DNA from 4 places in the Lutispora sp. QWL-02 genome. Region 2 is predicted to be linked to each of the others. Evidence: riboswitches for the same ligand, from Rfam matches in the RefSeq annotation. Region 2 holds a riboswitch; each other region holds the start of a gene.
What was found. Region 2 has a riboswitch for cyclic di-GMP ahead of AC4HCY_RS19600 (S-layer homology domain-containing protein). Riboswitches for the same ligand answer to the same signal wherever they lie in the genome.

Region 1: linked by a shared signal. The riboswitch ahead of AC4HCY_RS05370 (right-handed parallel beta-helix repeat-containing protein) and the one ahead of AC4HCY_RS19600 (S-layer homology domain-containing protein) in region 2 are both predicted to bind cyclic di-GMP.
Region 3: linked by a shared signal. The riboswitch ahead of AC4HCY_RS09800 (sigma factor-like helix-turn-helix DNA-binding protein) and the one ahead of AC4HCY_RS19600 (S-layer homology domain-containing protein) in region 2 are both predicted to bind cyclic di-GMP.
Region 4: linked by a shared signal. The riboswitch ahead of AC4HCY_RS17500 (HD-GYP domain-containing protein) and the one ahead of AC4HCY_RS19600 (S-layer homology domain-containing protein) in region 2 are both predicted to bind cyclic di-GMP.

What each region holds. Positions count from the first base shown of each region.
Region 1 is NZ_CM177762.1:1,209,602-1,217,835, forward strand. It holds gene AC4HCY_RS05345 (ribonucleotide reductase barrel domain-containing protein) at 1-2,867, shown strand, start outside; gene AC4HCY_RS05350 (GGDEF domain-containing protein) at 3,052-4,272, shown strand; gene AC4HCY_RS05355 (hypothetical protein) at 4,344-4,592, shown strand; gene AC4HCY_RS05360 (DUF5724 domain-containing protein) at 4,649-4,846, shown strand; partial or broken gene AC4HCY_RS05365 (DUF7737 domain-containing protein) at 4,821-4,973, shown strand; cyclic di-GMP riboswitch class I at 5,208-5,290, shown strand; gene AC4HCY_RS05370 (right-handed parallel beta-helix repeat-containing protein) at 5,401-7,584, shown strand; gene AC4HCY_RS05375 (DUF1266 domain-containing protein) at 7,606-8,234, shown strand, end outside.
Region 2 is NZ_CM177762.1:4,109,930-4,118,163, reverse strand. It holds gene AC4HCY_RS19620 (DUF2238 domain-containing protein) at 1-385, shown strand, start outside; gene AC4HCY_RS19615 (ferritin) at 431-946, opposite strand; gene AC4HCY_RS19610 (BTAD domain-containing putative transcriptional regulator) at 1,216-2,430, shown strand; gene AC4HCY_RS19605 (HD-GYP domain-containing protein) at 2,614-4,056, shown strand; cyclic di-GMP riboswitch class I at 4,089-4,174, shown strand; gene AC4HCY_RS19600 (S-layer homology domain-containing protein) at 4,254-8,234, shown strand, end outside.
Region 3 is NZ_CM177762.1:2,104,554-2,112,787, forward strand. It holds gene AC4HCY_RS09775 (hypothetical protein) at 1-54, shown strand, start outside; gene AC4HCY_RS09780 (class I SAM-dependent methyltransferase) at 290-1,129, shown strand; gene AC4HCY_RS09785 (EFR1 family ferrodoxin) at 1,363-2,454, shown strand; gene AC4HCY_RS09790 (HelD family protein) at 3,039-5,153, opposite strand; gene AC4HCY_RS09795 (GNAT family N-acetyltransferase) at 5,146-5,997, opposite strand; cyclic di-GMP riboswitch class I at 6,521-6,607, shown strand; gene AC4HCY_RS09800 (sigma factor-like helix-turn-helix DNA-binding protein) at 7,095-7,505, shown strand; gene AC4HCY_RS09805 (recombinase family protein) at 8,068-8,234, shown strand, end outside.
Region 4 is NZ_CM177762.1:3,678,430-3,686,663, reverse strand. It holds gene AC4HCY_RS17545 (hypothetical protein) at 1-172, shown strand, start outside; gene AC4HCY_RS17540 (DUF2268 domain-containing putative Zn-dependent protease) at 333-947, shown strand; gene AC4HCY_RS17535 (DUF2461 domain-containing protein) at 1,091-1,759, shown strand; gene AC4HCY_RS17530 (MazG nucleotide pyrophosphohydrolase domain-containing protein) at 1,820-2,185, shown strand; gene AC4HCY_RS17525 (DUF6608 family protein) at 2,202-2,609, shown strand; gene AC4HCY_RS17520 (class I SAM-dependent methyltransferase) at 2,675-3,460, shown strand; gene AC4HCY_RS17515 (GNAT family N-acetyltransferase) at 3,547-4,284, shown strand; gene AC4HCY_RS17510 (hypothetical protein) at 4,376-4,882, shown strand; gene AC4HCY_RS17505 (hypothetical protein) at 4,923-5,312, opposite strand; cyclic di-GMP riboswitch class I at 5,664-5,748, shown strand; gene AC4HCY_RS17500 (HD-GYP domain-containing protein) at 5,860-6,438, shown strand; gene AC4HCY_RS17495 (hypothetical protein) at 6,582-6,722, shown strand; gene AC4HCY_RS17490 (SPL family radical SAM protein) at 7,050-7,940, shown strand; gene AC4HCY_RS17485 (hypothetical protein) at 7,997-8,234, shown strand, end outside.

The sequences.
Region 1 (8,234 bases), 1.6 Mb from region 2:
GCGTCGGTATAACTGAGAAGTTTATGGAAGCGGTGGAAAAAGGCGAAGAATATGAGCTGATTGAGCCCAATACGAAGGAAGTCAAGGGCAAGCTCAAGGCCGGCGAAGTGTTTGAGCTTATAATAGATATGGCCTGGAATAACGGTGAGCCGGGTATCATCTTCTTGGATAGGATGAACAGGGATAATGTAGTGCCTGAGCTGGGAGAAATAGAGAGCACCAATCCATGCGTTACAGGCGATACATGGGTCATTACAAATGATGGGCCCAAGCAGGTTAAAGATATATTGGGACAAAAAGTTAAATTGGCTTTAAACGGAAATTATTATGATTCCGATAGCAAAGGCTTCTTTAAAACAGGAAATAAGGATGTTATCAGGATATCTACTGATAGAGGCTATGGAATTACTGTGACAAAGGACCATCTGATCCGTACTGTCGATAAAATGAACCGGTTTAATATTGAAGAGGTATGGAAGCCGGCAGGTCAAATAAAGCCGGAGGATAAAATAATCCTATCAAACAATAGAGGGATAAAATGGATTGGCAAGGGAAGCCATGAAGAAGGATATATTTTAGGTGTTTTATTGGGAGATGGCACATTAAAAAAAGACGGAGGAATAATAAGTGTCTGGGGCAATGATGAAGAAGCGGAATCCCTATTAAAGGCAGTTGGTGAAGCAGCTTTTACATTACCTCATCGTTCAGATTTCAGGGGTTTTCAATCTGTTATTGAGGAAAGAGAAGAGCATCGGGTTAAAATGGCTGCAATAAGAGACTTGGCTGCAGAATATGGCATTATGCCGGGCGAAAAGAAGCTGAACCCCGAGGTCGAAAAGGCCGGCTATGATTTTTATTGCGGATTGTTAAAAGGCTTATTTGATGCTGATGGCACAGTTATGGGTGCGCAAAACAAAGGCGTATCAATAAGGCTGTGGCAGAACGACTTAGATGCTTTGCATATAGTACAAAGAATGCTTGCAAGATTAGGTATTGCTTCACAGATATACCCTGATAGGAAAGCATCTGAACAGAAGCTCATGCCGGATGGAAAAGGCGGAAGCAAAGAATACGGGATAAATGGCGGACATGAATTAGTATTATCAGGTGACAATTTATATATATTCCATGAAGTCATCGGATTTAACAATAGCAAAAAGCAAAAACGGCTAAAGGAAGCTTTAGGCAATTATAAGCGTGCCTTGAACAGAGAGCGCTTTGTGGCTTCGGTGAATGAAATCACTGAACTAGGCCCATGCGATGTATATGATGTTCAAGTACCCGGCATAAATGCTTTTGATGCCAATGGAATTTACGTACATAATTGCGGCGAACAGCCATTGCTGCCTTATGAATCATGCAACCTAGGTTCAATAAACCTTGTGGCATGCATTGGCAGAAATAAAAAAGGAAGCTATATCGATTATGAAAAGCTTGGAGATCTTGTGGATACCTCAGTGCATTTTCTTGACAATGTGATAGAAGTAAATAAATATCCTTTGATCAAAATTGACGAGATGACCAAGACTACAAGAAAGATCGGATTAGGGGTAATGGGATTTGCCGACATGCTTATAGAGCTTGGAATCCCTTACGATTCGGAGGAAGGCATAAAGACTGCCCAGAAAGTGATGAGCTTTATAAATGAAAGATCCAAGCAAGCCTCAATGGAATTGGCAGAAGTGCGCGGAACATTCCCCAGCTTTGATAAGAGCATATTTGCTGAAAGGGATATGAAGCTGAGAAATGCCACAACAACTACTATTGCCCCTACAGGTACGATATCAATAATCGCAGGAGTTTCCAGCGGCATTGAGCCGCTCTTTGCGGTATCCTTCATAAGAAATGTTATGGATAATGATGAATTGCCCGAAGTAAACCCGCTGTTTGAAAGGGTTGCAAAGGAAAGAGGCTTCTATAGCGTAGATTTGATGAGAAAGATTGCTAAGCTGGGTTCAGTAAGGCATATTGAAGAGATTCCGGAGGATGTGAGAAGAGTATTTGCAACAGCTCATGATATCGACCCGATTTGGCATATAAAGATGCAGGCTATGTTCCAGCAATATACAGATAATGCTGTATCAAAAACTGTGAATTTCAGGAACGAGGCCACAAAAGAGGAGGTAAGAAAGGCTTATATACTTGCATATAAACAGGGATGCAAGGGCGTTACAATATATAGAGACGGAAGCCGGGACTCTCAGGTGCTGAATATCGGATCGGTCAATAAAGAGGCCGGCAAATCAGCAGAAAATGTTATCGATGAACAAAAGAGCCTTAAGGCTAGAGTAAGGCCGGATGTGACCATAGGGATAACCGAAAAGATTAAGATAGGCTGCGGTAATTTGTATGTTACAGTTAACTCTGATGAAGGCGGTATTTGCGAGGTATTCGCAAATCTGGGAAGAGCCGGGGGATGCCCGTCTCAATCAGAAGCTACCAGCAGGCTTATATCTATCGCCTTAAGAGCAGGCGTTGACATCAAAGAAATAATAGAGCAGCTTAGAGGCATAAGATGTCACTCTACTCTGCGCCAGAAAGGCCTCAAGGTTTTATCCTGCCCGGATGCAATAGGCAGGACTCTGGAGAAAGTATTGAACATGCAGGTGGAAATAAAGGATATAGAGACTATAGATGAATTGACTTCAGCCGTGGAAGAAGAAAGCAGCTTGGGCTGCGGAGGCAATTGCTCCTTATGCTCTGTTCAATGCAGCCACAGTACTATAGCCGCAAGCGAAACCTCTGCCACTATTGAGGGAAATATTGATTGGTCCAACCTCAAACACTGCCCCGAATGCGGTTCCAAGATCCAGCATGAAGGCGGATGCATGATCTGCATGAACTGCGGCTTCTCAAAATGCGGCTAAAACGCGTTTGAATATATCTATTTGAGTATATTAACTACCCTTGGGCTTATGTAAAGCCCAAGGGTAGTTTTTTGGATTTTTAAGCGATTAATAAAGGAAAATAGGTTTTAAGAATTCAATCTTTGATTGATTATAACCGATAATATTTTTGGACATAAAAATATTCCGGAAGGAGTCATCAACTTTGAAGCTTAAAATTAAAACAATTTTTTCTGCCTTATTGCCTTTTATTTTAATTATTTCAGCATATATTTTTTTTACAAAGACTGACACGATGACAGAGCAGCAATTAGATATTATAAAGCTTTCTCCCTATATTACATTTCTTATAGGCTCTGCTATAGCTTTGAAATTTAACCGCAATCGGGAATTTTTCACATTAATAATCCTTACCCTGTGCTTTATTGCCATTAATTATATTCAGGCAAATATCGGAAAAACAGCGGCTAAAGATATTTACTCAATAATTTGTATATTGATTCCCATAAATATTCTGATATTCTCTTTCTTAAAAGAAAGAGGAGTATTAACTTTATGGGGGCTTATTCGTATTGGTTTTATTATTTCTCAATTATTGTTTTCTTATTGGGTGATCAATTCGGAGCGAAGAGATATCCTCGGCATGCTTAATAAAAGCATATTACCAGCCAAACTCAGTTCTATAACCTCAATATCTGAGCCGGCTCTTGCAGCTTTTTTCATAACTTTTATAATACTTGTGCTCAGGCATATTTTTTATAAATCCTCACAGGATATTTACTTTGCAGGGGTGCTATTTGCATTGTTTTTTGTGCTCTATGATTATGGCAACAAAATACTTCATCCAATATTTTTAACAACGTCAGGAATCATTCTCATAATTTCGATAATCCAATACTCTTATTCCATTGCTTTCTATGATGAACTCACAGGATTGCCATCGCGCAGAGCCCTTAAGCAAGATATGATGAAGCTGGGCGTTAATTACTCCATCGCTATGCTGGATATAGATTTTTTTAAAAAATTTAATGATGCTTACGGGCATGATACTGGAGACCAGGTTTTAAAGCTGGTCGCTTCCATTATAAAGGATGTCAGTGGGGGAGGAAAATCTTTCAGATACGGTGGAGAAGAGTTTACAATTCTTTTTCCGGGCAAGGCCATAAATGATGTATTGCCACATCTAGAAGAATTGAGAGAGAAGATTGCAAAGAGAGGGTTTGCAATACGTGGTAAGGATAGACCAAAAAAGAAGCCTAAAAATAGAACCAAAAGCTCAAATGCATCAAAGCTGATTCATATAACAGTAAGCATAGGAGCAGCACAAAAAAACGAAAATTGCAAAATTCCGGATGCTGTTTTAAAATCTGCAGATAAAGCATTATATCGCGCAAAGAAAAAAGGCAGGAATTGCGTTTGCAGATAGCCGGTATTTCATAAAGTTATATGCTAGAATATACTCAAATATAATTATATAACCAGTAAGGAGATATGTGTGTGAAGCTATATGTTAACGTAAAGCAAGCAGGGTCCCGTAAAAATTATATTTCTAAAGAAGAAATACATATAAGCAGCCGACCTTCCACCTTGCGCCAGCTAATAGCTGCAATCGTGAGCGAAAATATAAAGAGTTTCAACAGTAAGGTGAAGGGCGGCACACTTTTGAATTACCTGACAAAAGAACAAATCGGCGAGAAGCTTGCAGTAGGCAAGGTTTCTTTTGGCGAGGCATACATCAGGCTCTAGAGTCATACAACAAGCTTGGGGATAGAAGCTCATCAGTAAGAAACAGTGCTTTCGCTATAGTAAATAAATTAAATTTGAATAAAGAAGATTATGCCTTGATAGAAAATCTCTTGCAATACAAATCCGGAGAGCAGTCTTCAAAGGATTTGTCTGCTTGTGTTAAGCGCTTGATCGACAGCAATAATGAAAATAAGAGACTGGCGGCAATAGATATAGTCAGTATTGAACATATTGCATGTACACTCCCAGCATAGAGGCAGGATATTCCTTCCCTTTGTTGATGAAGATCCAAAAACTGCGGAGATAATCTCAAAGATTGTACTTTGGACAGAGGATGGGAGGCTGAAAGATCCAAGTATATTGAATCAGATTAATAAATAGAACAGAAAAGCAATAATGGCACTACATATTGACATCAATTCCAACGAGTTCAAAGAATATGAGAAAGAAGGGAAAAACTAAAATATGTAGAATATTTCTATATATAACGCATTAAATATTTTACAGCAGTAAGCTTACAAACTCTTAGTCCCGAAACTCTGCAATCGTTATCAGTCAGTGATAAAAGCTATGTAACGTATTTATTGTAACTTATATAATTAAAATATATGATAAATTTGAAAAGAGCAAACTTATCAAAAGATAAGGACGCAAAGCCACGGGTCTAAAGAGCTTTCCATGATAGCCGGGCTGCCGAAATTTATGCACAGAAATACACCTGCGCTTTTTCGGCGCGGGTTTTTTTATGTGATAAATATTTTGGAGCAGGGGCTTTGCGGAAAAAGATTACTATATTAGGAGGTCGCATATGAAATTAAAGAGGTTTTTATGTAAGGTTTTAGTTTTAGTTATAATATTGGTTAATTCAACATCTGTAACTGTGCTGTCTGATACCACCCGTGACAGCTTTGTTTTGGACTATGGAACAATTGAAAATATTAAAAGAACGATGCATATAAAAGAGGGCGTTTTTCCAAAGGAAATCAAAGAACAATTATCAAAGAACATCGTAGAGATTGAAGCCTGTGAGGGTCAAGTCAGCAGAGCAGTCAAGTCAGGCACGGGAATTCTGATTGGGGATAAAGGGGTCGCAGTTACAAATAGAAGCCTGCTGGAGGGATGGAGCGATTTCAGAGTCAGCAACTCTCTTACCAGAGTAGTGGCTAATATAAGCTCTGAAGCTGATATGGCAGTGCTTGTAAGCAAGGCGTACAGCAATAAAAAAGGCTTGCAGATAAGAGACTATAAAGGCTTGCAAGCCGGGGAGGCCCTTTATTCCATATCATGGCAGACTATGGATTATCCCATAGCAGACCCGGGAGAATATATTGGACTAAAAAAGGTTGGAGCGGTAGAGTATATATGCATGAAGGGCGCAGGATACTTCGGTACTGCAGGTGCGGTTTTGGTGGATAAGGAGGGCAAAGCGCTGGGCATATCTGCAAATGTATCGGAGGATGAATATACTTATTATATCCCATTTTCCAAGCATGAAAACTTAATGAAAGATAAGCATGTAAGCTTCCTTTCTGACCTCGGAGTTCAGGTGGAGGATACTTTTGATGATATGGAGCTGAAATTTGAAAGCTCAAGCATTTATGACGGCAATAAACTAAAGGTAGTATATAATGTCATCACTAATACAAAAAATTATGAAGCCTACAGGAAAAAGATAGGAGAAGAGGCTTTTCAAAATAAACTGGGTGATTATTTTGAAAAGCTCATCAAGAGTAAGGCTGATATATACGGCATAAAGGACTATGATTATTATCTCAATCTCAGATATTACATATTGGCTCAGGAAATAAGGAACGGGCAAAGCATATCAAAAGAATGGTCCAAATCACAAAACCTAGATACATATATGCAAAATATTATAAATAAGAATGGCGAGGCTGCTATGGCTGACAGCAGCATAGTGGTTGATAAATCCGGTAAGCTCAGCAAAATAGCAACAATAACCGAAGCTCTGACAAAGGCAGCTCCGGGCAGCAGGATAACAATTGAGCCGGGGATATATAATGAAAGCCTTCTTGTCAATAAGGATGGTATAGAACTGCATGGAAAACCAGGAGCAATAATAGAAGCCGAAGGCGAGAATACTTTGACAGTAAGCTCGGACAAAGTGAAGATAAGTGGAATAGAATTCAGAAATAAGAGCAAGGACAGAAGGGAGATCATTTATATAAGCAAGGGCAGCCCCATTATATCAGATTGCATAATAAACGGTCCCGCCGGTGCAGGGATAAGGATTGACGGAGACTCAAACCCCGAAATAGAAGGGAATATAATTAAAAATTGCATGGATGGAATTATAGCAGCTGATAATTCCGGTATCGTTGCTAGACATAATTTCATCACTCAAAGCAAAGAAAGTGCAATAAAAGTAAATAGCAGCGGGAAGGTAATTATTAAATATAATTATTTGAGCAAGAGCGGGCAATATGGAATCACAGCAGACAATGCAAAGCAGCTGACGATTATCAATAATAATATCGATAACAATCAGTTAGCTGGGATTAATGTTAAAAAGGGATATGAGCTTCAAGCTGTAAACAATAGAATATTTGATAACGGCAATGGCATTGAACTATATGAAGCCCCAAAGGCAACGATAAAGGGCAACATTCTGGAGTTTAACAAGATGAATGGTATACATGCAGGTCAAAGCACTGCTGCATATATATCTTCGAACTATATAAGCTGTAATAAAATGAGCGGTATATATGTAAACGACACTGCTCAAGTATATATTGAAGGAAATAGAGCAGCTAAGAACAATTCCCAGGGCATAGCGGTAGAAGGCAGTTCCTATGCGGAAATACTCAGCAGCACTATAGCTGAAAACGGAGCCTCAGGCATAACCTTTGATTTCAGCTCCAGGGGAAAGATTGAAAATAGCACTGTGTTTGCAAACAGACCAAAGGAAATAGTCCTGGGAAATAGCGCAAATATAATCATGAAAAACAACAAAGTGCTGTATCAAAGGTAGACAGGATAGGAGGGAGCAGCAATGATATGTAATAAAATGCATACGATAACTAAAAGCACAGCGCTGATCTTAGCTCTGATGCTGATTTTAAGCCTTTCCGTTATAGATTATGCTTATGCCGGCAGTACAGTAAGCAATGTGAAAATTGATGGGAATACACTGGAAGAATTGCTTAAGGAGGCAGATTCACTTTTAGCTAAGCATGATAAAGCAGCTGCCATGGAAAAGTATAAGCAAATTATTGATAGCTGCGATGCAGTACTGAAAACCAATCCTGCTGACACTTTGCTATGGCAAGCCAATTATTATAAAGGCAGGGTATTAAATGAGTTGGGCCAGAATGAGAAGGCGGTGGCATGCCTGAAGATCGCCGAGGATAAGAGCTATAGGATGATAGAAAAGAATAAAAATATCAGGGATAACAAATTGGCAGGGATATATTATTATCTTGGCAGAATCCAAATGGCTAAAGGGGATAAAGCAGGCGGTATTGAATATATAAAAAAAGCATTGGGTCGGGAATTCAACAAGGAGTATTCTGCCAGGCTTCAAAAAGACCCTCTCTTTTCATACTTAAAAAACACTGATGAGTATTATAGCTTAATAGACATGGCATTGATGATTGATAAGAGACTAGTAATGTCATCGGG
Region 2 (8,234 bases):
CAGAAATTTCTACTATATCATCCCTTTTTGGGATACAATACTGCATGCTTTTAGTGGCGCAATGCTCGGAGCTCTTGGATTTGCTCTGGTCAGCATCCTCAACGATTATGAAAGCACGAGATTTCATCTGAGCCCTTTTTTCATAGCTTTGTTTGCCTTTTGCTTTGCCTTGACGGCCGGGGCTATATGGGAGATATACGAATATTTGATTGATGGGATATTCGGGCTTAATATGCAGAAGTTCGCATTAGAGGACGGAACTCTTCTTATCGGCCATGAGGCCCTATCCGATACGATGAAGGACATCATTGTTGATGCGGTAAGCGCATTGATCATTTCTGTGGCGGGATACTTTTCAATTTATAAGAAATGCAAGGATGATTGACGAAAAAAATCTGGCCGCCGGGGGGGATGGCAGCCAGATTTTTTATCACGCTTGAGCTGGAACAGGCGGTACGAATACCCTTTGCGCCAATTCTTGATCCAGCGCATATAATGCGCTTACATTTTCACCTATCATTTCAAGCTTCTTCATTATGTTGAAGAAGGTTTCTTCTTCCTCAGTCTGCTCATCTACAAACCACTTTAAGAAGCTTATAGTAGCATGTTCTTTTTCTTCCGTTGCTATATCCATTAAGTGATAAATTCTGCCGGTTACAAATTGTTCGTGCTCCAAGCCCGATTTAAACACATCATGCAAGTTTTTAAAATTTGCTTCAGGTTTATCTAAGCCTTCAATGATTACTTCACCATTCATTTTATTTATATAGTCAAAAAACATTTTCGCATGGGCTCTTTCTTCCTCAACCTGTACCTTGAAGAAATTTGCAAAGCCATTCAAATTCAATGAAGCGCAGTAGGCTTCCATGGCAAGGTAAAGGTGGGAAGAGAAGTATTCATAGGTTACCTGCTTGTTCAGTTCTTCAAAAAGTCTTTTGCTTATCATATTTTTGCCTCCTTTTGTGCTTTCGATTATATTTTACCAAATAATAATGATTATTACAAGAGCATAAGTGTTATTTAATGCTTTGCTATTTCTAAAACAATAGGAAAACATTGAAGTTATTTGTAAATATTATACCATTTATGGAGAAAAATATAACTTATGCAGTAAATTATTAAATATTCACTTTTTGTTTATAATGGTATATAATTATACTACTTGTACTATTTGTTAAATTGTGGGCATAGTTGGTGTTTATTGGAGGGAAGTTTATGGAATTATATGTACATACACTTGGAGACTTTGACATCAGCTTTGGAGGACAGTCCTTGCTAAAAGAATCAAGCAGATCCTATAAGTTATATAAGCTCTTTGAATATTTTATAACTTTTAGGGGTAGAAAGCTGCTGCCTGAAACAATAATTGAAAACTTATGGCAGGGTAATGAATCTAACGACCCTAAAAATGTATTGCGCACGCAAATATTCAGGCTGAGACAAATTTTTAAAAAAATACTCCCGAAAGACATAGATGAATCAAAGTATTTTAATATAAGCTTTAGTAATGGATATTACTGTTTTGAAATAGGAGAACTGGCAATACTTGATGTTGCAGAATTTGAAAAGTATATCAGGCAAGGAGACAGCAAAAAATCCGAGAATATAGATGACGCAGTGAAGCTGTACAAAAAAGCACTGAAGCTGTATAAGGGGGCATATTTATCAGAGAACTCCTATGAGGTATGGCTTGTTCCCATAAGAAATCATTACAGCAGATTATATTTGAAAGCTCTTTTTAAGCTTATAGAAATTCTTAAGGAAAAAGAAGAATATATCGGTATAGTTGAACTATGTGAAGAAGCAATTATTATAGAGCCCTATGAGGAAGCTATACACATATATTTGATAGAGGCTATGCTGAAGGTGGGTCAAATAAATAATGCCATGAGTCATTATGAATATATAACTTCGTTACTTAGTAAAGAAATGGGTATTAAATCTTCTCCAGGTTTAAAAAATATTTATAGAAAAATACAAGACTACTATGATGAAAAAGGCGAAACGGACATTGGAAATATTAAAACAAGACTAGAGGACAGCTCCCTTAATGGAGCTATGTTATGCGATACGGATTATTTTAAGTTTTTATTTAATATTCAAAAAAGAAAAGAATTAAGAGATGGAAAATCAGATTTCATAAGCCTTATTACTTTGAGATGTGATGATAAAAACAGATGTGATATAGAAGAATTAAAAAAGAGGGTTAGGATAATGACAGGAGTGTTGGAGAAATCCTTAAGGAAGGGTGATGTCTTTTCCTTCTGGAATGATACTCAGATTATCATATTGCTTCATGATGCAAAAGAAAATAGCTTAGGGGAAATTGAAACAAGAATAAAGAAGAATTTTTCCGGCATAGTTAAACCTGATAGCTTTAAAATAAGCATTGAGTTTCTGCCACTGACCTCAGAGAAGAATGTAGTATAGAAAGTCCTAGAAATAGGACTTTTTTTATTCCTTTTTTTTGTGTAATTCAGATGTGACCGAAAAGAAATCAAAATATAATTGGGAAAGAATACGAATGTAATCCAACTAAACAAATTTTGAAACAGGCGAATGATATAGTGTAATCAATAGCTTGACCAAAATATTGGAGTCAGGGGTGAGAACATGATGGAGTATCCTTCCAAATATGATTTTTTTCTTAGCTTTAAAGCCCTTATCAATGATGATGGACATTTTGTTGACTATATATTGGTAAGCCTAAGTGATAATTTTCAAAACGCTACAAATATAAAGGCTGAACGAATACTGGGCAGAAAAATATCTGAAATAGTATTGGAATATGAAAACGATGTATTTGGGATAAAGGATATTTACTACAACATGATACCAAAGACTAGAAGAAAGTTTGAAAAGCATATATACGAATTAGACAGATGGTATTCAATCAATATTTTTAGTGATGATAGAGACTATCTAATACTTTTTTATAATGATATTTCAAGAATCAAAAAATCAAAGGAATCGTCTGCCGACCACATAAGAAATAGGGGAGAAATATATGATTTAGAGGAGAAGCGGGAGTATTTTGGCTATAAGGATAAATTGACAGGCCTTTACAACAGAGACTTTTTTGATGAGGAGCTTTCAAGACTGGACAGCTTTAGACAATTGCCCATAAGTGTAATAATTGGTGATCTAAACGGACTTAAGCTTATAAATGATGCTTTTGGTCATGACATGGGCGATAAAGCTTTAAAAAGGGTAGCTGAGATAATGAAGAGGGCTTTCAGAAAAGAAGATATAGTCAGCAGGGTGGGGGGAGATGAATTTGTAGTTTTGCTTCCCAAAACTACAGAAAAAACTGCCTTGTCTATAGTAAATAGAATAAAAGAAGACTGCATAGCAAATCCTCTTGACTTTATCAAAATAAGCATTAGCTTTGGAGCAGCAACTAAAAAAAATGGAGAAGAAGACATATTTGAGATTTATAGAAAAGCCGAGGATAGGATGTATTTCAATAAGCTTACGGAGAGCAAAGAAGCGAAGCTGTCAATGATCAAGTATCTTAAGGATAGGCTAGAGGAGATATCCTTTGAAACAAAGGCACATTATGAAAGGCTCAAAGGCCTGTGCCTCATGTTGGCTGATAAGCTGGGCCTGTCTGATATAGAAAAGGAAGAATTAAAACTCCTATGCGAGTTCCACGACATTGGTAAAATCGGTATTCCATCACAAATATTGCAGAAAAAAGGTGCTTTGAACAGTGATGAATGGGAAAGAGTGAGGCGTCATAGCGAGATAGGCTACCACATCATAGGAGCATCGAGAGAGACATTGGCAATAGATGAATTGATACTTATACACCATGAGAGATGGGATGGAAAAGGTTATCCTGGACTTTTGAAACAGGATGAAATACCTCATACAGTTAGAATATTTGCCATTGCAGATTCATATGATGCTATGGTAAATGACAGACCATACAAAAGCGCAATAAATAATGCTGAGGCTTTAAGAGAAATAGAGAGCAAAGCAGGAACTCAATTTGACCCATATCTGGCAAAAATCTTTGTTCAAATGATGAGAAGAGAAGAAGTAGCCATATAAGGGGAATTTAGTTTTTATGCTTAATTTCGATAGAAATGAAAAGGCAAACCTAGCGAAAGTTAGGGACGCAAAGCTATGAATCTAAAGCTTACTAAGCTATGATTGTCAGGCTGCAATGTTATTTAATATTGCAGCCTGATTTTTTATAGAAATATCAAGAATTGCGAATTCAGCTTATTAAAGAAGGAGGTGAAAAAATGAAAGGAAAGTTAAAAAAATCCATCGCATTTCTGATGGTATTAGTAATGATTTTCAACGTGGGCATTGCAGCATTTGCTGATGAAACTATTCTGAGTAATTTAAATCAAACAAAAGGTGATAGCAGCGGAGAGGGAAAGCAGACCACCGTTATTGATGCAGTTTATGGAGGGCATCCGGGAGGCCCTGCGAATCCTATTCAACAACCTGTAATACAGAAGGTCTACGAAATTAAATATTTGCTTAAAGAAACAGATGAACCAATTCCAGGCTTGGATGTGGTAACAGGTTCCGGCGATGTAGGCTCTACTATAGAGATTACTCATCCGGAAGTAGAAGGATACCAGGTTTTAGCTGATCAACCCATTAGTCTTGTAATAAACGAAGATGAAGAATTGAATAAAGTTGTAGTTTATTATGAGAAGATTGAGGCAGTTATCGAGAAACCTATAACTTTAACTTCTGAAATTGATGGAATTACTATTACAGTATCTGCTGATGCCGGGGTTATACCTAATGATACAATTCTTTCAGCAAGACTCATATCTGATAATGAATCTTTGGATTATGTAGAAGCAATTAGGGAAAATGAAGGAATTAATTTAGGACAGTTTCTAGCATTTGATATTACTTTGTTAAGCGGGAATGGTATCGAAATTCAGCCAAATGGAGAAGTATCAGTTAGTTTTTCCGGCGTTGAGTTCACTAATGATTTAGATGAGATTTTGGTTTATCATTTAGAACCTACCATGATTAGCAGGAATAAAACTCAGGAATTTAGAACGATGTCTGTTCCAAAAGCCTCAACTGATGGGATTAGGGTTAACAACATGCCAGCAAGAGTTCATAATGGAGTAGTTAGATTTAGCACAGACCATTTCTCAATTTATTTGGTTGGTACTACTGCAGCGGCAACCTATCAATTTTATAATGGCAGTGATCTAGTAGACACACAGATTATTCTGAATGGAGAATTTTTAGTAGAACCCAAGACTCCGGAAGCATCAGCAGGTAAAAAATTTATCGGTTGGGTTGTTGAAGGTGAAACGGCTCCTATAAATTTTGCTGAATCTAGGAATGTTACAACAAATAGTATTATAAAAGTAAATGCAGTATTTGAAGATGTATGTTATGTATACTTTGTCTATGATGGTAATGTAATAGCTACAAAAGAAATTGAACCTAATACAAATGTCGATCCTTCAAGCGTTCCTTTGGTTGTAAATAAACCAGGCAAAGCATTTTCACATTGGTCAACAACTATTGATGGGACAGAGTTTGATTTCAGCACAATAATTACACAAGATACTACATTATATGCTGTGTTAGCAGATCGTTGGAAGGTTACATTTGATACTCAAGGCGGAAGTGCTTTATTACCTAAATATATCATAGGTGGATCTTCTATAGGAACAATTGAAGCTACAACAAAATCCGGATATACATTTAAGTACTGGTCGCTGACATCTAATGGATCAGCTTATAATCTTAACTTACCAGTCACATCGGACATTAAGCTCTATGCTGTATGGCAGGCTAATACTAATACTCCATATACGGTAGTATATTGGCAGGAAAATGCCAATGATGACGGGTACACTTACAAAGAAACTGCTGCTAAAACAGGGCAAACCGGTGCAAACGCGGGTTATGACTCCAGAAGCTATACAGGGTTTCATCTTAATTCAACAAAGACGAATGCAGTGAACGTCACTATATTGGGTGATGGATCTGCTATTAAGAATGTGTACTATGATCGTGATAGATATACACTCCAATTTAAGAGAAAGAGTAATAATAACGTACTGCTAACATTTAATAGCATTAAACAAGGTGCGAATACTTCATATTGGTGGAATCAGGCAGTTAATGCGTATCCTGCATATATATGGTACACTACTAAAAATGGTAGCACATTCTATACATCGGCACCTGTTATGCCAAATGCCAATCTTACAGTCTATGGAGCAACAGCGGGGAATACTCAGTATGCCATCTTCTATTTGGAAGATGTCTCAGGATATCCTCAGGTACGTGCCCCTTATTACTTTACTCAATCATCAATGTACCTAACAATAGAAGACTATATTGCTATTCCCGGGTTTACTGTAAAATCAACGCCGAATGACGGCTCGCAGTATTCCACATACAATAGTGCTACGGGTAAATATGAGTTTAAAATTAAATACACAAGAAATAAATATAATATTACTTTTCAGAAGAATGATTCAACAGGGAATGCCACGGCTGCGAACATTCCATATGAAGCAGATATTTCCGACAAAGCATTAGGTGAGTACACGGTTGATGTTACAACCCGCAGCAGTGACGGTTATATTTTTAAAGGATGGTATAATAACGAGGCCACGGCGGGCGATGCTTTTGTATTTGCAGGCGCCACTATGCCGGCTGGGAATCTGATACTTTACGCAAAATGGGTTCCTCCGGTTCACAACGCAATAGCTCATGTGACACAAGGAACAGGTGGTTCAACTAATACTTTCACAGTTGACCATGGTGCGACTATTGTTGAAAGTGAATTAATAAAAGACACACCGGAAGGATTGAGTGAAGCTGATTTCCTAGGTTGGTATTGGTTTGTAAATGATACATTTGTTCCATTTGACTTTAGTATGCCAGTTTACGATGATTTAGAGCTGTTCCCTGTGTGGAATGTAAAAATCTACAAAATAACCTATGCTGTAAATGGTGGAAATGGAAGTATTGCTGATCCAAATTCTTACTGTATGGGTACAGCTGCAGTTGTTTTATCGGCAATAAGCATTACACCACCAACAGGTAAAGTATTCATTGGGTGGAAAGAATCGGCAAGTGGAAAGATTTATTATCCAAATGATAAGCTTACTATTACCGAAAATATGATCTTGACCGCTCAATGGGGAGACATAGTACCAGAAACAGAGTTAACCTATGATGCAAATGGCGGTGTAGGTGGTCCGATAGTTGTTCCCCTAAAAAATAATGCGACACATGAAGTTTTGGGAAATACTTTCATTCGTGAAGGTCATGAATTTATAGGATGGAACACTGAAGCAGACGGATCAGGAACAAGCTTTAGTCCAGGAGCCAGTATAATTGTTGGAAATGGAGATCCAGTTCCAAATGTGCTTTATTGTCAATGGGTAATAAACAAATACACAGTAACCTATACTGCAGGTGAGAATGGAAGCATAAGCGGTACAGCTGTTCAAACAGTAAGCCATGGAGAAAGCACTACGGAAGTAACTGCAACTCCAGATGAAGGCTATCTATTCGAAAAATGGAGCGATGGAAACATTAACGCAAAAAGGCACGAAGGAAATGTAACGGCAAGTGCAGCCTACACAGCAAACTTTATGAAGGATACAAGTAAGTGGCATAAAGTTACCTTTAATTCCGGAGGCAACGGAATATTAGAAGGACCATTAGAATTCACTGATATACTGGATGGAACTGCCTGGGAAGATGCAGTGACAGTACCTGGATATGAAGCAGATCCAGGGTATGCGTTTGATAAATGGGTACCTAAGTTCCCAAATTCGGTAACACAAACTGCAACCTATACAGCAGTATTTAAGAAGGATGATACTCAAAAGTTTGGCTACACAGTAAATTACTATATAGATGGAACGACAAATGCAGTACCTGGGATAGCAATAAATCCATATGTAGGGACAGCTCCAATAGGCACTGCAGCATTGCCAACTCATCCGACAAGCGACCAAGGCTATATAGTAAAATCAGGACAGCCAACAACGATAGAAGTAACAGCAGATGGGTTAGCCGAAGTTAACGTATACTATGTAGTAGACGAAGATCAGCAGTTTAATTACACAGTAAACTACTATATAGACGGAACGACAAATGCAGTACCTGGGGTAACGACACCGGTAACCGGAACAGGATATGTAGGTCAGGTAATAAGCATAGCTCATCCTTCAGTAACCACCGGATACAAGGTGAAGGATGGTCAGCCTGGA
Region 3 (8,234 bases), 2.0 Mb from region 2:
TTCATCCTTAGTTTTCTTATCGCTGAAACTAATTTATTCTGGAGAATGTTGTAGGTTCCTATCTACACATTCTATTAAATTAAGGAGGCAAAATAAATATTATACAAGAGAATTAGAAATATTGTGCACACATAGATTATTTATATATTATGTGCTAAAACTGATACGAATGAGGGTGGTAAGTTGTACAGAGATAGAAATTGGACGGTTTTGTTATAGGCAAGGGGTATTATTCCAGAAATGCATTAGTGGAGTACTGGCGCAAACTGTTGGAAAGGAGAGATATTAATTGATTCTTAATGAATTAAAGCTATATCAAAGAAGTGGTCACTTTATTTGGACAGATGAATATATTTCAAATAATATGCTAGATGCTCACCTTGACTTTGGTAATGATGCTGCAAGTAGAAATATTAAAACAATAGGAAAGACTATTGATTGGATAATAAAAAAGATTCCTAAAGGAGGAAAAGTTTTAGATCTTGGCTGTGGTCCCGGTCTGTATACTTCATTGTTAGCAAAAATGGGATATTTAGTTACCGGAATAGATATATCACAACGATCATTATCCTACGCCAGAAAGAAAGCAATAGAAGATAATCTTCAGATAGATTATCATTGTGCAGATTATATTAAAGATGATATTGGCATAGGATACGATGCTGTTTTATGTATCTATTGTGATTTTGGTGCACTAACATCTTTAGAACAGTCTATTTTTCTCAAAAAAATCAATTGTGCGCTATCGGATGAAGGTATTTTTATATTCGATGTCTTCAAAACTGGCTTATGTGAAAATATGCATGAAACTAGAAATTGGCATTATTCAGATGAAGGTGGATTCTGGTGTGATAAACCTCATTTTATATTAGAAGAAGTCAAGCATTTTATAGATCAAAAGGCTTGGGGGTCACGGACAATAATAATTCAAGAGGGGGAAAGCCCTAGGGAGTATATTACCTGGGATCATTACTATACAGAAGATAGTATTAAAGAGGTATTAAATAATAATGGGTTTATTTTACTATCAATTAATAATAAATTAGTAGCTGAAAACGAGTTTACAAGTAATGATGTCATGTTCATAGAAGCTAAAAAGAAGAAAGTGCTTAAGGAGTACTCCGCCTAAACACTGCCCTCACGCTGCAACTATATAGTTGATTAGGAGCTGTCTATTATAGAGTGTGCCGTCCATGGTGCTCTGGCTTCGCGGGCAGGAAACGTCATATAACACGAGGATTCCCCGCGAGGGTGCGGTTAGGAAAACTGTTGGGGTATTCCAGCCCTGGCGGGACAAACACGTCGGGAGTCCCGGGTGCGCAAGACGATGGCTGGGTCCTTTATTTGGTAGGGGGGCAAAGTATGCAGTATAGTTCAATGGTAATATACTTCATGAGTGGAACAGGAAATTCTTATCGAGCGGCTACATGGATGGAGGAAATAGCCAACAAAAAAGGCATAACCTCAAAGCTACATCAGATATCAAAATACTATAAAGAATCAGAGTTGGGAGATAAAGCCAAAAACTTGGTCGGGGTAGTTTTCCCAACACATGGCTTTACAGCGCCTTGGCAGGTAATTCGGTATGTTTTACACTTGCCACATGGAAATGGAAAACATGCTTTTGTAGTGGCGACTAGAGCTGGGAGCATAATTGCATCGATTCCTTTTCCAGGACTCGAAGGTACAGCAGGTTATCTTATTGCACTCATACTACTTTTAAAGGGTTACATTGTTCGTGGAATCATGGGCCTTGACATGCCATCAAACTGGATGTCTTTACACTGGGGTATAAATCTTGAAAACTCCAGATTTATTATTGGTAGAGCAAAGGTTAAGACAGATTCTTTTATGAAAAGGATTTTTGAAGGGAAAAAAACCTACAGGGGAATTATATTTTTGATTTTAGGTCTTATACTAAGTCCTGTTTCTCTAGGTTATTTAGTCATAGGTCGATTTTTCCTATCGAAATTGTTCTTCGCTTCAGGAAATTGTACGGGTTGTGGTTTTTGCGCTAGGAGTTGTCCAGTTCAGGCAATAAGAATGGTAGGGAGTAAGAAATTACGTCCTTATTGGACATTTGCATGTGAAAGCTGTATGAGATGTATGGGCTATTGTCCTAATAAGGCAGTTGAAGCAAGCCATTCATTTGCAATAGGTTTATATTTTGTGGCAACTCTGCCAGTTCCTTTCAATGTATTAAATGGATTAAGTAAAATAATACCAATTGAAAATTATTTTTTCTTCTTTCTGATACTGCTTAGTTATATTTACATGTTGATTTCATTTTTTGCAGCATACTTCATTCTTTCCTGGCTTATTAAAATTCCTTTAGTTAATAAATTTTTTACATACACAACTTTTACACACTTTTATCGTAGGTATCATGAGCCTGACACAACACTAATAAATATTGTGGAGGATAAAAAAAGCCTGTCAGAAAACGAATTGTGAGAGCATGCGGATGGAATCTGCAGTCTAGACGCTCGTAGAAAAATGTAATATCGGTTAACATGTTAGAATTTATAAAGATTTTTTGAGGGATGTGTTTATGAAGCATTTAAATGGATAGCTCTTATTATAATTGACACAGTTATAGCGGTCTTTTATGCCTTGAAAGAATTATATTCTCAACAGGCTTTCCGTTGATATTCAGGAACAGTAACAATATTCTTAATTTCATAAATGCCGGATTGCTCTTGTGTAACAATGCAAATCGCTTATAGTACATCCCCCCTATCTTTTATATTATAGCTAAGACACGTTTCATTTCCAAGTCAATTTTTATGTATGATATGATTTATTTCAATCAATATTATGATGTGTGTACTCGGGTTTTTGACAGTCACTTTTATGCTATGAATGGCCCTGTAACTTTTTCGGGCTTAACCCCAAATATCTTGGCGAGAAGCTGCTGCCTTTTGTGAAAAAAGGTGGCTAGCCCGATACCTAAAGGGACGGGCTTGAGTTTTAGGCCTTTGGCTGATTTTTCAGGACTCTTAATATAGGGACCAGAGTAGAAAAACTGGTTTTCTGTCTTATGGACCAATTAAATGGGTCAATTCACCGGCATATATTAGAGATAATCTGTGCATTGCCCTTGTGCAAGCAATATAAAGAAGGCTTCGGTCGTATTCGCTGAAGTAAGTACGGTCATTAGCCGCAGGAATGATGACCTCATCAAATTCAAGGCCTTTTGACATTTGGACTGAGGTAATTGTTATGCCGTTCTTGAAGTTCAAGCTTTCCGGTGAAATTAAGTGAACCTCGTAGTTTTTAGACAGCGAATCATAAAGGGCTTTAGCTTCGCCGTTCGTTTTCAGGATTATTCCAAGGGTCACATTCTCGCTATTCTGAAATGAGTCCATATTCTCCATTATCTGCGCCAGCTCTTCCTGCTCATTACTGCAACATATGAGGCTGGGATCATCTCCATGACGCTCGACCGCTTCAAGGGCTGCAATATTTTTAATCCGTTTGGCGAATGTAATAATCTCATAGGTTGAGCGGTAGCTCTTGTTAAGCTCAATAAATTCCGAGCCTTCATATAGCACACGCAGGTCTCCCAGCGTGTGCAAATGATTTGGATTAATAAACTGTCCAAAGTCACCGAGAATTGTTTTATGACATTGAAATAGGATATTTATCACCGCATATTGAACCGGTGTGTAGTCCTGCATTTCGTCGATAACCAGATGGCGAATAGCCCGGCTCTCCTGCAAGCCCTCAAAAGCGGCGTAAAAATAGATAAATGGGTATATATCAGACCATTCGAGGATTTCTTTTGCGGGCATCACAAATTTATCGGTTATATTCATCTGCTTATAAAAGTCTTTATAGAGCGCTAGAGTATTCTTAACCTTCAACATCGTGGTCAGGCTTTTTAAGATAGCCCTGGGCTTTGGCAAAGGTTCCTCCATGAAGTTGTCGGTTTCAAAACGGTTATGAATATCCTCCGCGATTATTTGAAGCCGCCGTTTAACCGGATATTTATGATAAGCGGCAAAACGGCTTTGTATCCATTCGCTTTCGGCAGAGAATCTGCCGAAAGTGTAATCTGATGGATTAAAGACAGCTTCAGGCATCCGGGATAAATACTCGTCCATAAGCTTTACAAAATCCAGCGTGGATTTGAACCGTACTCGTTCTGTCCATTTGGGGTCGCTTGCTTCAAAAGGATCCTTGTCCTGCTCAAAACGGATGACGCCATCAAGCTGTATCCTGGCAATATCTTCAAAGCTCATCTCATAAATAGGTTCCTCGCCGAGTTCCGGCAGTACGTTGGAAATATAATCTCCAAACACCTTGTTTGGGGACAGAATTGCTACGTTTTTTGCCGATAACCTGTCTTTGAAGCGGTATAGTAAGTAAGCAATCCGATGCAGTGCGATGGATGTCTTTCCTGAACCAGCAACTCCCTGAATAACAAGGGTTCCCGCCTTTTCGTTTCGGATGATCAAGTTTTGCTCCTTTTGAATGGTAGCGATGATGGATTTCATCTTTTCGTCAGAAGTATGGCTCAATTCGCGCTGCAAAATATCATCCCGGATATTAACCGAGCTCTCCAGCGCGTATTCCATATTGCCATTCTTGATTTTAAATTGCCGCTTACGTGTCAGCTTGCCGCTGATTCTTCCAATAGGGGCATCGTATCCCGCCGGGCCAACTTCGCAATCATAAAACATGCTTGCGACCGGGGAGCGCCAATCCGAAATCAAAAGCTCGTTATCATGGCTGAAAGCAAACCTGCCAATGTAAAAGGCGGCAGGTGTCTCCTGGGATGCTTCTTGAAAGTCAATCCGGGCAAAGTAAGGTGAATCAAGGAGCTTCAAAAGTTTATCTCGAATCTTTACCGCAAAGGCTCCGCGGTTGTCAATTTGCTTTAATGCAAGCTCACTTTGGAACATCTCGTGTGGATCGATTTCACCTCGATACTGCACCATGTAATGCTTAGAAGCCATATATTCTTTGTCAATTTGCTCGACTGAAGCATTCGCCTGCTTTATGGCATCATCCAATTTGAACCTGGTATCCTCAAGATGCGCGATTTCATCGGGAAAAGCTGAAGTATCATTTGGTGGTTGCTTTTTACTTTCATTTATACGGACAGACGTACGCAATGCGCCCTTGTCTAGCTGCTGTGCATTAGTCATTTGAATCCTCCCTGGGTAAAATCATTTTTTGCGTCGGATATCCGAATTCTGTTAAAAGCTCCGCCTCGGCGAAGCCCAGCTCCTTAAGAGCCTTTCGATATCCTGTATCTGCTTTGTCGCCCTCTCGGAATGTGGTTATGCTGATTTCCTTATTCTCCAGCAGCTCGGTGAGCGCCACATTCAAGAGATCTTGAGAAATACCCTGGTTCCTGTAAAGCGGATGTACCGCTAAAAAATCGATGCTGCCTGTTTCGTAGTTGATCATCATACCTCCAATAGAAATGCTATTATCGGTCATAAGAATTGCGCCTTTGTTTGCGATATAGCGTTTTAGAGTCGTTAAATGCTCATCCTCTTCCAGATAGGGGAACCCGTCAATAACAAGGAGCACTAAATCCATCCATAACGGAATATCCTCTTCTTTGGCAAAGCGGATTTTCCTCACAGAGCTTTTTCGCGTGCTCTCAAGCGATTCGTGTTGGTCCTTGAAGTTGTATTCAAGATGCAATGGATAAAACACCTCATTTCTTCGATATTGGTTAGGAGACTGCTTATACATAACCTTGAATACATTACTGAAAGCTTGCTGACTGTCGTAGCCGGCTAAAATTGCTATATCAATAATGGGTTTGTCTGAAAAAACCAGCAGTTTCGCAGCTTCAGTCAGCTGCCTGCGCTGCGTATAGTCATGTATAGAAAGCCCTACCGTATCGGTGAAAATGCGGTGGAGGTGGTATTTCGAATAGTGTACTGCCTCGGCAACAATATCCAGGTTGATCTTTTCGCTTGTCAAATGTGCTTCAATATATTGGATAGCGGCTATCACTATTTCAAGATTTTTCATAGTGTCTCCTTTCCGTTATAATCGTTTTCTGATTATAACAATACGAAATTGCTAACCTTTAATTAAAATTGCGCATGTTAGTATATACATTTATTACTCAATAATATAGAAATTGCAAGTGATTTCTAATAAGTAAATAACATATAGGTGAGGCGATTATGTAACACCTGGCAAGCAGGTATATAAGGAGCCAATCATAGGTTTAAGTGAACTTCATCCATCAAAATTAATTGCCATGAACCGCTAAATAATTTCCTTATATTACACATGCACGATAAAATGACCGAGCTAATTATATCAAAATTAAGGATGCTATTTTTAATTTTAATTGCGATTTAATTGAAACATGCGGTAACCCGCTTGATGACGATTTCACAGTATACTTTGCTGCCGGGGACTGCAGGCTGCACAGTAATAACCGTTTACCTGCTTTACGGCGCTTGAGCAAGAAAATAAAACAAAAGCAATATTTATTAAATCTATACAATCATATATTGTTATAATTTTGCAAGGAAGATCCATAAGAGAGTAAGGGCAAACTTGCCGAAAGACAAGGACGCAAAGCCAAGGGTCTAAAATGCGAGCGCATTACGATAGCCTGGCTGCCGTAAAGGATTACTTGCTAAGCCTGCCCTTTTGCGGCAGGTTTTTTCATATGACAGGTCAACATCAGGCGACACCCGCCAAATAAAAAAAACGTGAGTTTGGCGGGTCTGTCTACATGCCTAAATGACCAGAAACGAAACCCTCCGACTTGCGGGATTGGAGGGCGTTTTTATGCTTTCGCAGTATGTCGTAAGAAACGAACGGCCGCTGCCGATCAGCGGCCTGGCGTGATGAAGCGGACATCATTGAATGCGTTGTTTTAATCGGTAAACGGTTAAAAAAAGCCTGTACTGTTTATTAGGGCAGTACGGTCATCAACACGAACCATCAGAGCATATCAAAAATGAAATAAATACTAAGAGTGTACAAATAGACAGTTGTGTCTGTAAGTACGCTCTTTTTTTGTTGCACAGAATTGCCCTAAGATGCCGCTCTCCTCCGTTTGTTCTTCATTTCCGGATTTTCAAATTCACGAAATGGAGGACAAGCTCATGGAGCAGAAAAAATATACATTGGTAGTCAACAAAAAACGCATCCCTGTGACCAAAGAAGTCTATAAGGCTTATTACCAGCACAGGGAGCATGAGATTTATGAGGGTGAACTTTACTCAAACAATACCATCTCTCTGGAGGAAGCTGAGGAAAAAGGTATTTCACTGGAATACATAATAGCCTCAAGACAGAATTCTGTGGAGGATGAAATTACTCAGCGGGATATGCTTGAAAGGCTCCGGCAATGCCTGCTTCTGCTAAACGAAGCTGAACGCCAGCTGATTATAGCGCTGTTTTACCTCGAAAAAAGCGAGCATCAATTGGCTGCGGAGACTGGCATTCCGCGCATGACTATACACAATCGTAAAAAACGAATACTGAGTCAGCTCAAAAAAATTTTAGAAAAATAAAAAGTTTTTTGGTCCAGCCCCTCACTTTTTTCCTTAAAGAAGTGAGGGGATTTTTTTATTCCCCTGTTGCTCTTTGAAAATTTCATATCCGACAGCATAAATACATGAGCTGTCCAGCCGTGTGAAAAGCGGCAGCGACATTGACGGGCGCGCGGAGACTGCCTGCGGATTGTAAGACATCCGTCGAACCGATGGCATCGAAGGTGACGAGCGGGAACGCCCGGTCATAAAACAGTCTTTGGTGGACTGTTTCGCAATGAAATGGGCAGTGATAATGCTACTTCCGTCCAGCCACAGACTCAAGCAATGGGGGCGGCTCGCAGAGATCCTGGGAGAGGTAAGATTCCTATGAGGCTTATTGACCACAAGCCGTTTATGCTGTCGCCCTGAGAGCCGTAAGGCTCTTTTCGCTTCGGGAAGTAGTGTCGAATAGAAGCGTCAATTCGCAATGAAGAACAAGCAGATCATTTTTTGATCTTGGAAACTATGCGGCAGGGCGGGCTTTTTCCGTCCTGTCGTATCCTTCTGAGATTAAAACAAAAATATCAAGGAGGAAATAGATATGCAAAAGGAAGTATTACCAGAACTGCTAAAAAAGGATCTCGTCGTCGGATATGTGTACGGGCTTGATGGTGAGAGGCAGGAATACTACTTTGAGAAGTCTCCGTCCAACATCGCCAGCTTTATCATGCTGAAAAAGGAGCATGCGGACAAAATTGTCCTGACGGA
Region 4 (8,234 bases), 430 kb from region 2:
GTTATTAGTATCAACCTTAATATTACTGATGATTTTAAGCATAACAGTAGGATGTCAGGTAAAAGAAACAAAGGATTACTATATAAATGAGAAATATGGCTTTACTTTTGAAATTCCATCTAGCTGGCAAGGTAAATTTAAGGTCATTGAAAATGATAAAAGCATTGAATGATCCTCCGATGGCCGGCGAATTATTAGCTGAAAAGGGTGAGAAAGCATATGTTCTTTATACACCTTTAGATGTTGCAATTACGGATGAGGAGAAGGTCTTTAACAGAACTGAAAAAGACTTCAATAAAATGACATGCGCCCATAAAAATATATTGGAGGCTATGAAGAGTATAAACACAAGAGCAGAAGAAGTATTTAATTTGGATTTGGACATAAATTTGGTTTTATATTGCGGGCTATGCAATAGTGCAGGATGGGTTGATACCTATAACGGTAAAAGAGCAGTTCTCTATGGCATAGATAAAATCGCAGAGCTTAATTGGCATACAATACAGAAGATAGAATCACTTATATCACATGAACTTTGTCATGTTGTTCATTTTCAAATTAGAGGTGAGGATAATTTACCTGGTAATGTTGAGCTAAATAATTATAACAAAGGTATTTGGTCTTTATATGAAGAAGGATTTGCACAGTTTTTTCAATACAAGCTATTAGGCAAAGAGGCTGATTCAAGAGGAAGAGCGTGGATTGAAGAATGTAGAATTAATGAGAGACAGCTAAAAAAGTTATATTTAGAAGCATTGCATGATGAAGGGAAAGGAACGCGAGATTTTTTTGGAGATTGGTTTAAAGTATTGGAAATAAGTGATGTGGGATATTTCCTTGGTGCTGAACTGGTCAGAAAGCTATATATTCAATATAATATAGCATATATTGCACAACTGCCATTTATAGAAATAGAAAAACAGGTGATGAACTTTCTTGAAAACTGAGGACAATCAATGGGGTGAAAGTATTGGCTTCTAAAGTGCTACATTACTTAATCGCAGAAGAAATAATAAAGAAGATACAGAAGCAGGGATATCAAGCTGTTATAGGCAATCATCATTTGAAAAATTGATTGGAGGGTCATATAATGTTTAAAGGTTTTTCCGAAGATACCATTAAATATCTGAAAAAACTGAATGAGAATAACAATAAGCAGTGGTTTGAAGCCAATAGGGATAGGTATAAGAAAGTTTTGTATGAACCATTTGAAGAGCTTGTTTTGAATTTAGGGCCTTTTATGCTGTCTATTGATCCTTTATTAGATGTGAATCCCAAGAAGACAATATCAAGAATCAACCGTGATGTCAGATTCTCAAAAGACAAGAGTCCATATAGAACGAATATGTGGATTGCTTTCAAAAGGACATATCAGGACTGGAAAGCAGAACCAACGTATTTCTTTGAGATATGCCCCGATAATTATAGATATGGAATGGGTTTTTACAATTTACCAAAAGAATTTATGTCAAAGCTAAGAAGCATGATAGATGAGGGAGAAAAGAAGTTCACTAAAATTCATTCCCTATACATGAAACAAAACATATTTAAACTTGAAGGCGAGAAATATAAGCGAATTATTAATCCTGATTTACCGGAAGAATTAAATGAATGGTATCAGAGGAAAGAATTATACTTTGCTTGCAGCAGAAAGATTGATGAACGTTTATTTACTCCGCTTCTAGTGGATGATTTAATTGAAGGATTTGAAAAGATAGCCCCGATATATAACTTCCTCTTAGGATTAAGAGGAAGATAATAGGACAAGCAAAATATTGTGTATTTGCAGAGGGTTATAAACCAAGGAGGAGCAGAGTAAATGACTACTAATGAAAATGATTTAAAAATATCAGATATGCTAAAATTATCGTATGACTTATGGGAGAAACATAGTGAGACCTGGTCTCCTATGAAGCCGGAATATGCAAAATTCTTTATCCTTTATATGATTGAAGAAATTGGAGAGGCTATTGCAATTATAAAGAAAAAGGGCGAGGCGGAAATTATGGACAACCCCGATGTTAGGGAACATTTTATTGAGGAATTAGGAGATGTTATAATGTATTTTATGGATGTCCTAAATAGATTTGATATTTCATCCGAAGAGTTTTCAAAAATTTATCTGAAGAAATTTCTGAAAAACATTAATAGAGATTATGAAGAGCAATACAAGAACCTTAAGTAATGATTGGGGGAATTAAATGAAATCAAATTTTGTCCCAACCGTTAAAAACTCAGCATTATTATATTGTGTAATTTTTACGGTTGCAACATTAGCGGACAACATTTGGCAATTGTGCCGGGGACAGATAGCAGATTCAAATTATCATATTATAAATAGGGCAGTGGTTATTTTGATTGCCGTCATAACAATTACATTATTTGATAAGTTCAGGTTAAAAAGCAAGCTTTTATCCCACATAATATCCTATGCTATTTCAATGATAGCGGTTTTCACTTATGTATGGTTTACCAGCTTTTTAGACCCGTTGGGCCCCGGTGCATATCAAGGTATTTTCGTAATTTATACGCTTCTCACTATTTTACTTTCGGTAATAATTGAGATAAAAGAGCGTATTAAAAGAAAAAGGCAAAGCGTAACGAATTGAACAAAATATTAGTCATTCTGAAGATATATAACATACTCTACTCAACTTAAGGAGGAGATTACAACATGGAAGGAATTGCAAAGTATTATGAGGGTTACGATGAAGAGTCAAGATTGATCAAGGACAATTCTCACAAGGTTGAATTCATTTCAACAACTCATGTGCTGGATAAGAAGATAAAAAAAGATGCGAGGATATTGGAAGTTGGGGCAGGAACCGGAAGATATTCATTCTACTATCTCAATAAAGGACATATGATTACGGCATTGGATATTGTACAGAAAAATGTTGAGTTGATGATGGAAAAGGCCAGGACAATTGAGTCGAAAAATATAGAAATAAAGCTTGGCGATGCAAGGAACTTATCGCAGTTTGATTCAAATACTTTTGATGTTGTTTTATGCCTGGGGCCTATATATCATCTTTCAAAGCTGGAAGACCGGATTAAATGCATAGGTGAATGTATGAGGGTATTGAAGCCAGGCGGCATTTTGGCTGTTGCATATATAAATAGATATGCTCAATACGTTATTCAAATAAGCAGGGATAAAAATTATATTAATGATGAATCCTTAAGAAGTATAACTAAATCTGGAATCGAATCAGAGGAAGGTGAAAATTGTTTTTATTTTTCAACTTACGATGAAATGGAAGAAACTATGGCCGGTTTTAGTGCAGAAAAATTAGAGCATGTTGGAACCGACGGGATAGTTCACATGATGAGGGATAATATAAATGCTTTAGATGAGAGTGAGCTAGAGAAATGGTTGGATTATCACTTTATGACATTTGATAACCCTTCTCTCATAGGATATAGCTTACATAATTTGTACGTGTGCAAAAAGAAATAGCATTCCATATAACAGAGGTTTATGGATTTGCTGAATAAAGATTCTCAAAGAAAAAATTTCAATATGATGAGAGGAGAAGAACTTAATTGAACTTCACATTTCAAGATTATTACTATGGCTACTTGAGCATAGATAAAAAGGAACTTGAAATAGGTAAAAGGATATTTAGCTCTGATCAAAGAAATAAACCTTTAAATGGCCAATTTGTACAATACCTGATATCAACACATATAGATGGAAGATTGATTTTTTCAGTAGCACCTCAATATTATGATGATTTATTTGAGTTTATTAAAGGACAAGCTGTTGACGATGCAGATGAGATAATTGAGATGCTTGACATTTTTTTCAGCAATAAATTAGAAAGCTTTAAGTTGAGGAAGATGTATAGATTAATTCCTGGCGAAGATTATGATATATGGAGTTCATCGAATTCGTCTGCCGTGAAATTAACCAAGGAAATTTTCATGGAGGCTTTAGAAAATATAGATGAAGCGGAGAAAACGGAAGCCTGGGAGAGCAAAAAAGGTGAAATCTTAGAAGGCAGGAAGTTTGTTGTACTTGATGGTAAGAAAGTCGTATCCGCATGCAAAATTTCTGATATAGATTTTGGCGGAGGGAATATTGCTGTATGGACTGATTCGGCTTATAGGAATAAAGGATTTGGAAAAGAAGTCGTGACCGAAGCAGTGAAATGGTGTGTCAATAATAGCATTCTTCCTATATACTGGGTTGATGCTGAAAATACTGCTTCAATCAGTCTGGCCAAGGGTTTAGGCTTTGAAGTCAAATCTCAGGAGGTTGTTGCTTCGATAACATTATAAATTCTTGTATAGGGATCAGACCTTACAGAGCATTGCTCTAAATTAGTGTTTTATGCGGATAAGGATGATTTATATTTTTCGAGGTGAGGATATGAAAAAAGTTTATGTTATTTTTGCTGTATTTTTATTGCTGCTTGGAATTTCTGCCTGCTTCAGATTCTCCATCGTCGGAGTAAACAGAGACGGGCTTGAGGGCGATGCTCGTAAATCTCAAAAAATAGATGATAGCTGGCAGGTATCCAAATCTGTGACGGACGATCTTGGTGCATTGCTGTTTTATGATAAGCATTTAAATGATTTTACTTACTCCATTTATTTGAACAGAAAAGGATTCTCATTCGGATATTTTTTCCGCTCAGGCGGGGGTACCAGCGGCATTTCCAATGGTATTAGGGCCTTCAATTACGGCAGTTCCATGGCTTTAATTTCCATGAATAAGGTGAATGTGGCCCGAATTGAATGCGTGTCGGAAACTGGTCTAATACAAGACGCCGTTTATATGGTAGAGCCTTTCCATTTGCGCGAATTTGGCGGAACTAAACCAGGCTCACCGGTGTATGTAGAAAAAAGAATTAGAAAAATATTAGCAAGCCCCTAAAAATATCAAATAAATTTTAGGGGCTATAACTATTTTAGAACTATTTACGGAAGTAGCTGACCGGATACTTTTTACCTATGGCGGCATTCGCACCCAAATGAGGATAGTAGTCTTCACTATGTTCTATTCGGCATAGTACAGGACCATATGTTGTTATTTTTGCACTTGTCTCTCTGTTTCCGCAATGACGGCATTCCAACCAAGATGCGCCGTACATTCTAAAGTGATGATGAGGATAATCATAGTAAATACATGATTCTACTGGTATGTCAGGACCACCGGCACAGCTTCCTGTATATCTGTCAGCTTGCTGTTCACAAGAGCTGCATTCATTTGGGTCTTGTCCTGGTATGTTGGCATATGTATTGGAAATAAGCACACATAATACAAGTAGAATGATCAGGAGTTTTTTTGAAATTTTTTTAAACATAATCACACCTCCAAAATCTGATTCATGCGCAAACATGCTAATAAAAAATATGAAAAATATTTAAAGTTTATACCATTCAGTAAATAAAAATACAGTTATCTCTTTCTAAAACTTTATAGTGGCTTACATGAGCAGAAAGCTAAGCTTGCTGCTCTTTTTCATACCTATTTCAATATATGACAACAGCGTACAAAAACAAACAGTTATTGACATAAAAGGTAATTGGAAATATAATGGTAATGTTGTTTGAATAAACAATTCCTTTTCGCAATAATATCAATTCACAGCTATAAACACAGCAGGATTTACAGCAAATGCAATTAAATATTATTTTAGTATTACTGTTATGCTATATGATAATGGCAAACTTATCGAAAGGTAGGGGCGCAAAGCTACGAGTCTAAGGTGGAAACACTATGACAGTCGGGCCGCCAAGATAGAGTTTTTTTAAGCCATGGCCATTATAGCGCCATGGCTTTTATAATTTTAGGATTTTATATAGATACTATATAAGAAAAATGAAGTATAATTTTGAGGTGAATTCGTTGTGTCCAATGATAATGATTTTGATCTGTTTGAGAGCAACATTGATGATCTGCTGAAGCTGCTGAAATTTGATTCCAATACCTACAAGCATTCGATGAATGTAGCTCAATATTCAAAAAAATTTACTGAGCTGCTGGGTGATGAAGTTAATATTAATACGATCTATTATTCCGGCTTGTTCCATGATATTGGTAAAATAAAAGTTGACTCCAGTATACTGAATAAAAAAAGTGAGCTTAAGCCTGAAGAATTTAGCAGCATGATGAAGCATTCTCAGTTTGGTTATAACATATTAAAGCGAACTCATATGCCCAAGGAAATGAAGTTTGCAGCATTCTTTCATCATGAGCGCTGGGATGGAAAGGGTTATCCCTGGCATTTGGAGGCGGGGCAGATCCCTAAAGTAGCAAGGCTTATAAGCATATGTGACGTATTTGACGCATTGACTTCCGACAGACCTTATAGAAAGGCATATTCAATAGAAAAGGCATTAAATATTATGCAGAATTCAAAAGGGCAATTCGACCGGGAATTATTTAAAGCATTTATTGACAACTTGGATTCAATAATCGATAGGTAGGAATTTAATAAATTATCAGGCAGGTGAGAAAAATCACCTGTTTTTACTTTATCGGTATTAAGCATATAGGTTATGACAATCGTAACTGGTATAATAATAGCAAGAACATATAATTTATAATCAAGTGTAATGGAGGGGTTTTTATGAAGTCTGCTGATCTATACCATCGATTGGAACGGGATTTTATCTCGGAAAACATGAGAGATAACTGGGCGAAATACATGGGCGAATTAGAAGAGTATCTTTCTCCTAATTTCAAAGAAAGAATCATTAGCAAAGCTTAGAGAGAATAGAGTATCTATATATAATTTACATGTGCCGTTGGATAACTTCAGCGAATATTCAACAAGCAAGACTTTAGCTGATGTTCTTATTACAGGCATTTCAGCCAACAATGAAGATTACTCAGAAGTTCATGAGCTTGAGCGGAAAAGCCGCATTAATATTCTAGGAGGAACACATTATTCCACTGAAAAATTTGCATGTCAAAAGATGTGTACTTATTTTGAAAAGCTTGGACTCGTCTCTGCCTTTATTGAAGGAGAACCGGTATATGAGGATATGTAAGCTTATTATGTGATAAAAAGTGATTGAACAAAGAGGAGAGCATTATGCATGAAACAGAAGTAAAGGGTATCCTATCAGCTCAAAACGGAATGAATATATACCGCGGCTGTACTCATGGATGCATTTATTGTGATTCGAGGAGCAAGTGTTATCAGATGCATCATGATTTTGAAGATATAGAAGTTAAGATAAATGCGGCAGAACTTTTAGAGGATGCTTTGCGCAGAAAAAGGAAAAAATGCATAATCGGCACCGGGGCAATGAGCGATCCATATATTCATCTGGAGGAAAAATTGGGCAACACCAGAAAATGCATTGAGCTTATTCATCACTATGGATTCGGACTGGCTATACAGACCAAGTCCGCAAGAATTCTAAGAGACCTGGAACTGTTCAAAAAAATTAATGAAAAGTCAAAGTGTGTAGTACAGATGACCCTTACTACTTATGATGAAGCTTTGAATAAGGTCATCGAACCCAATGTGAGCACCACAAGAGAACGGTTTGAAGCGTTGAAGATAATGCGCGATAACGGAATCCCTACGGTAGTCTGGTTGAGTCCTGTTTTACCGTTTATCAATGATACGGAGGAAAATATCCTGGGGATTTTGGATTACTGTATAGAGGCGAAAGTACATGGCATCATCTGCTTTGGCATAGGATTGACCCTAAGAGAGGGGAACCGGGAATACTTCTATAAGAAGTTGGATGAGCATTTTCCCGGGATGAAAGGCAGATATATTGAAAAGTACGGCTATGCATATCAAGTAAGCAGCCCTAACAACGGCAAGCTGATGAGCATGGTGAAAAGAATATGCAGATCCCATGGTATATTGTGTGACATTAATGAATGCTTCAGCTATCTTCACAAATTTGAGGATAAAAATGAGTATGAGCAATTGATGTTGCCGGGACTGGATAAGCTGGGGGAATAGGTTGAATAAAGTTATCTGTGTTAAAAAATGCTGTGAAGTTAGAGGGGGATTCTAATATGAACAAGACTGGTAAATGCTTGCTGCTGATTATGGTATTAGGTATGCTGATGATGTCAATCCTGTCTGCACCAGCTATGGCAAACTCTGCGGAACCGCCGTCATTGGTAATACTCGTCATCAATCCGCCGGATGATCTTTCAATTGCATTGGTATCCAATGAAAAACAATCGGAAGCGGTAGTCCGACGGGTTGCATGGGAAGGATATTACGCCTTTTATTCGCGAGATATGCAGG